DNA from 2 places in the Lysinibacillus sp. SGAir0095 genome. Region 1 is predicted to be linked to the other one. Evidence: riboswitches for the same ligand, from Rfam matches in the RefSeq annotation. Region 1 holds a riboswitch; the other holds the start of a gene.
What was found. Region 1 has a riboswitch for FMN ahead of ribE (riboflavin synthase). Riboswitches for the same ligand answer to the same signal wherever they lie in the genome.

Region 2: linked by a shared signal. The riboswitch ahead of C1N55_RS07850 (ECF transporter S component) and the one ahead of ribE (riboflavin synthase) in region 1 are both predicted to bind FMN.

The regions. Positions count from the first base shown of each region.
Region 1 covers NZ_CP028083.1:3,463,866-3,467,082, forward strand. The annotation lists gene ribE (6,7-dimethyl-8-ribityllumazine synthase) at 1-459, opposite strand, end outside; partial or broken gene ribB (3,4-dihydroxy-2-butanone-4-phosphate synthase) at 540-1,127, opposite strand; gene ribE (riboflavin synthase) at 1,145-1,783, opposite strand; FMN riboswitch at 1,903-2,039, opposite strand; FMN riboswitch at 2,213-2,345, opposite strand; gene rlmD (23S rRNA (uracil(1939)-C(5))-methyltransferase RlmD) at 2,543-3,217, shown strand, end outside.
Region 2 covers NZ_CP028083.1:1,590,513-1,593,729, forward strand. The annotation lists gene C1N55_RS07840 (RNA polymerase sigma factor SigX) at 1-52, shown strand, start outside; gene C1N55_RS07845 (hypothetical protein) at 42-1,283, shown strand; FMN riboswitch at 1,389-1,561, shown strand; gene C1N55_RS07850 (ECF transporter S component) at 1,829-2,407, shown strand.

The DNA.
Region 1 (3,217 bases):
CATCTTTTTCAAATTAGCCATTTCAATAGCAGACACAGCTGAATCATAACCTTTGTTTCCAGCCTTAGTTCCTGCTCTTTCGATTGCTTGTTCGATGTTTTCAGTTGTTACGATACCGAAAATTACTGGTACATTTGAATTTAAGGATACACTTGCAATTCCTTTTGCAGCTTCATTGTTCACATAATCGTAGTGAGTTGTTGAGCCACGAATAACAGTACCTAGTCCAATAACTGCATCATACTCCCCTGTTTCCACCATTTGTTTTGCGATAAAGGGTACTTCAAAAGCCCCTGGTACCCAAGCAATATCAATATTTCCTTCTGCTACGCCATGTCTTTTTAGACCATCCAATGCGCCATCAACTAATTGTGAAGTAATAAAATTATTAAAACGACCAACCACAATCCCTATTCTTAAATCTGTCCCGATTAAATTTGCTTCAAATAATTTTCCCATTTTATAAGCTCCCTTCGAAATCCTTAATTTTTAGAGTTTTACTCACTGATTAAAATATTGTTGTTATTACGTTTTTCACAATAGTGCACCAAATCTTCAATGGAGATGAGTTTTAAGCCATGCTGAATGGCAAAACTCATTAAACCATCTAAACGTAACATTTCTCCGTCATCCCCCATAATTTCACAAATAACGCCTGCCGGATAACTTCCGCATGCTTTTGCCAAATCTATTGCCGCTTCGGTATGGCCCCTTCTTTCTAGGACTCCACCCGCTTTTGCAACTAATGGAAAGACATGCCCGGGTCTTCTAAATTGACTTGATGTTGCCTTTTCATTAATCATCTGAAGAATTGTAAATGATCGCTCGTAAGCACTAATACCGGTTGTTGTATCAATATGGTCTACGCTCACTGTGAATGCGGTTTGATGATTATCTGTGTTGTTTTCAACCATTGCTGGCAATTCTAATTTTTTTGCAAGTTCCTTTTGTATCGGAGTGCAAATTAACCCACGCCCATATGTAGCCATAAAGTTAACGTTTTCAGGGTTTGCATACTCAGCAAGTACGACTAAATCTCCTTCATTTTCACGATTTTCATCATCCACTACAATAACAATCTTCCCTGATTTCAAATCCAGCAAAGCCTCTTCTATTGTATTAAGCATGTGGAAACACCTCCCATTTAGAATCCATTTTGTCTTAAAAATTCCATAGTGATATTTGAAGTTTGTTCTGTCTTTCTTAAATGATGCAAAACATACTTTCCAAGCATGTCTGTTTCTATATTGACCCTTTCCCCTACACCTTTATGTCCCAAAATCGTTTCTCCGTAAGTATGGGGAATGAGTGAGATTGTTACATTACTATCTGTAACTTTAAAAAGTGTAAGACTAGTTCCATCAATCGTAATAGAGCCTTTCGGAATACAATTTGTTAGTAATTCCTTTGCCACTTCAATTTCAATGTAGACAGCATTGGAAACAGGTCTTTTACTTTTAATGGTTCCTACTCCATCAACATGTCCTGAAACAAGATGTCCTCCAAATCTGCCATTTGCACTCATCGCACGCTCTAAATTAACATAATCCCCTATTTTCAGTGCATGGATAGTTGTTGCCATCACTGTTTCCGGCATTACATCGACAGTCATTTCTTCATTGTTAAACTGTGTAATTGTTAGACATACTCCATTTACTGCAATGCTGTCCCCTAAGTGTGCATCTGAGACTATTTTCTTTGTTGCAATCGTTATTTGCATACTGTTCACATCTTTTTTAATAGCCGTTACTTTTCCTTGATCTTCAATAATGCCCGTAAACATCTACTCACCTCATTTCTAATTTTAAAAATAAAAACCCCTTAGAAATCCTAAGGAGTTTGGGAGTATTCATGGCATAGCTAAAAAGCTTTTTGAAATCATCTTTTCAAAAAGTGCCACAATTCATCCTTCTCCCATCCAGACTATACTGTCGGCTTTGGACTCACACCAAATCCTGCTCATTATCTGAGCTCACGGGCTTAGAAGCATTTACTTCATCACCGTCGATTGGGAATTTCACCCGACCCCGAAGGACAATATTTACTTAAAGCATTCATCAAATAAAAAATCCCGTCATTCGGGTGACGGGATGAGTAAGTACAGGAAAAAATCATAACAAATAAGACCATCAAAAAATCAAATTTTAATGGTTTTCCTAATAGAACTTGGCGAATATCGAAAATACTCTTAACGTTAACCAAGTTTGCACTTATACTCCTTCTCCCATCCAGACTATACTGTCGGCTTTGGATTTGCACCAAATCCTGCTCATAAGAGCTCACGGGCTTAGAAGCTTTGCTTCATCACCGTCGATTGGGAATTTCACCCGACCCCGAAGGAATTTTTTATTTAATTGCTTTTAACGATATCATGAATCGCAAAATATATCCAATAAGCAATCGAATAACTCTATTTTCAGTAAAAAGGAATCACTCGAATATGTTAGGAAATATTTAGCCATTTGCTTTAAGTTACAGCTTCGTTATAATGTTTAGATGAACTTATTAAAGGACGTGAACGCTTTTGAGCGATAAAGTGATGATGGAAATTGGACAGAAATTTCCTTTAACCATAAAAAGATTAGGGATTAATGGAGAAGGTGTTGGCTTTTATAAACGCAATGTGGTGTTTGTTAAGGGAGCATTACCAGGTGAAGAAGTAACAGTAAGAGTTTCCAAGGTACAACGTAGTTTTGCAGAAGCAGACATTTTAAATGTACGAAAAGCTTCTAAAGAGCGACAAGAACCAAGCTGCCCTGTATATAACGAGTGTGGTGGGTGTCAACTCCAGCATTTAACATATGAGGGACAACTAAAAGAAAAACGAGATATGGTTGTACAATCTCTAGAAAAATACGTGAAACCTATTGCTGAAACGACAGATATTCGACCAACGATTGGAATGGACAACCCTTGGCATTACCGCAATAAGAGCTCCTTCCAGGTTCGTAAAGAAGGAAAACGTGTTTACGCTGGCCTTTATACTGAAGGAACAAACAAACTGTTGAACATCAATGACTGTACTGTTCAGCATCCATTAACATCGAAAATAACAGTTGCAACACGTAAAATATTGCAAAAGCTAAATATCTCAATTTATGACGGGAAAACTTTAGACGGATTAGTCAGAACAATTGTGGTTCGTACAGCCATGCAAACTGGAGAAACTCAAGTTTGTTTAGTAACGACAAGAAAAGACATTCCACATAAAGATGAA
Region 2 (3,217 bases), 1.9 Mb from region 1:
AATATTGACAAATACGACTGAAGCGAAGGAGGCAAATCACAATGAGTCATGATAAATGGGAAGACAAAAAAATAGAAGACTTGCTTGAGAAAGTACCAAAGATTCATGATCAACGTTCAAAACAAGACGTATTCAATCGTCTTAAAGAAGACGGTCTTTTTGATGATGAGCCTTTAAGTACCAATAATCATAATACAGGTCAAAGTAGAAAGTTTAAGTGGGTTCCAATTGCTGTTTCAATCGCTGCAGTCTTTTTACTGGCGATATTAATACCGTCCTTTATAAATCAATATTCTTCAACGGATTCTGTAGAGGAAAGTGCAAGTACGGAAGTAAGTGAAGCAAGGGATATGGAGCAAGAGATGAAAAGTTCGGAATCGAGTGCTGAAGAATCTAGCGCTGATATGGCTATATTCAACGCAGAGAGTGGGGACCTTCGTACGGCAGTTTACCCAGAAGAGCTTGTGGGAAATACGGTGTTTAAGTTGGGATTAGCTAGTGATGCAGCAGATAGCTTACCTGTTACGGTATTAATTCCGAATGATAGAATTCAACAGGATTTTGGAGATATTACACCAACTGGGGTAGAACTATATAATCATTATGCACCACTCTTTATGGAAAGTGCGATAGGCTTTAGCGAATATCATCCATATGCTGGAACGATTACTGAGTTAGGTGATCAAGTGATTCACACATTACCGAACGATCAACCTTACGATATAGCTCCAGCTTCCCTGACAACTTATTTTGCTACTCTAATTGATACATTTGGCGATTCTTACGAGGAAGCAGCACTATTAAATCAAGAAGGCTCTGCTTTTGAATTTAGTGAAGTTGGGGAGCCAAGTACACCAATTGCATTAGTGGGTGAATCAACTCAGTATAATTACTTTAGACATACCCAAACGGATGGAACAACATATTTAGCGCCAAATTTTAGAGAAGCTTTTTCAACAGTAGAAGAAGCGATTACGGCTATGAAAGAAGAGACGAATGATATATATCAGTCTGTAATATTACCGAATATTGATTTTGAAATAACTGCAAAAGGTCAAATTGCAACCGTAAGATTTACTGAGGAAATCGATTTAGATGCTTTCGATCAAGTTCAAGCGATGCAAATGATTGAGGGGATTTTGTTAACAGCTGCGAATTTCGATATGCAGGTTCAATTTGAAAATATTGTTCAAACAGAGTGGCAAGGATTTAGCTTTACAGAGCCACTTCCGATGCCTGTTGGAGCAAATGAGGTCTCATATTGGACGGTTATTCAACAATAAATGACGAAAAATGTATAGTAATTGAGTAGGTTTTCATCGCTTTTACATCTTTACATCATCTCAAACTCGAGATATAATGAGACTGTAACAACAAATTAAATATTGATTCATCTTCGGGGCAGGGTGTAATTCCCGACCGGCGGTGATAGAAATTGCAACTTCCGACCATTTACTTGGAGGATGTTGCCTATAGTTTCTTCAGCCCGCGAGCTTGATTTTGAGCAGGATTTGGTGCGATTCCAAAGCCGACAGTATAGTCTGGATGGGAGAAGGTGAAGGTACGGTCTTTTTTCGTTATTCGAAGGGAAACTGTATGTTAAGGTAACGCTCTTGCGAAAAATTCGTAATTGCTTTACTGTTTTTTGAGTATCTTTTTTATCTTACATGAGATACTTGATTTAACGTACAATTTTTCTTGTTTTCAATGTGCCTATTTTCTCCCTTATGCAACTTGCGTAAGGGATTTTATTTTTTCATTGAAGGAATAATCGAAAGGCTGTCCTTTCTTCTAGCTAAGTTGAATCAGCAAAGAGGAGAGATTGATTATGTTTAATCAAAAGCTTAAGTTACGTTCGTTCGTAACAATCGCAATGTTAAGTAGTATCTCATTTATCTTAATGCTACTAAACTTTCCATTGCCATGGTTCCCAGTATTTTTACAGATTGATTTCAGTGATGTACCTGCATTGATTGCAGCAATCACAATGGGACCGGTTGCGGGTATTTTAGTAGAATTATTTAAAAACATTTTAGACTGGATTTTCTCGGGTACGCCAACAGGAGTTCCTGTGGGGCACATGGCAAACTTTGCAACGGGCCTTTTATTCATTTTACCTGTCTACTACATTTATAAAAAATTCCCATCAATTAAAGGGTTAAGCTTTGGTTTAGTTGCCGGCACAATCATCATGTCAGTTGGTATGAGCCTATTAAACTATCTAGCATTTTTGCCTATGTACACTTACTTCCTTGGTTGGGGTGAGTTCGACATGAAAGAAACAATTATTTTAGGTATCCTACCGTTTAACGTTGTAAAAGGTATTATGCTTATGGTTATTATAATCTTACTGTTCCGTACAATGAAAGTATGGATCGATAATCAAAGAGCACAATATTTATTATAAATAGAGTATTTCAAAGCTGTTCGTTAAGTCGCTTGTATGACTTAATGAGCAGCTTTTTTAGTTGTTGACACCAATTTATTAATGAGGTGGAATTTCTGGAAAGTGAAGACAATAGGGAAAGAAGAGGCTGAATTGCTGACAAGAAAAGCTTGAAAGTGGTAGTCCGGGAGTAGGGGGCTTGTGACAAAGTTAAAAGCGGAGGAGTAACTAGTCCGTGAGAAAATGTGTCGAGGACAATAGACAGGTGAAAGAGGAGTTCGTTGTCTTTGATAAGCGGTGTCATGGACAATAGACGTGTGGAAGAGGAGCTAATAGTCCGCGAGATGGTGAGTCGTGGACAATAAAAGGGAGAAAGAGGAGTTCGTTGTCCTTGATAAGCAGTGTCATGGACAATAGACGTGTGGAAGAGGAGCTAATAGTCTGCGAGATGGTGAGTCGTGGACAATAAACGGGAGAAAGAGGAGTTAATGGTCCGCGAGAAGGCGAGTCGAGGACAATAGACAGGAGGAAGAGGAGTTCGTTGTCCTTGATAAGCGGTGTCGTGGACAATAAACATGAGGAAGAGGAGTTAATAGTCCTCGAGAAACAGTGTCGTGGACAATAGAAAGAAATAAAAGGAGTTAATAGTCTGCCAGCAGCCTGTTCAGTCACCCAATTCCCTAAATATGATAAAGCTGGTCAACGAAAAGGCTACATTATGCCAAGGAATGAAAAAAGGAAAAACAAGTCAATGAGAACCGACCCAGCCCCCGCCTTTGCAAATCAAAAGTGAAAACGGTAAACGAGCAGCATGATCATCCTCTCTAAAAT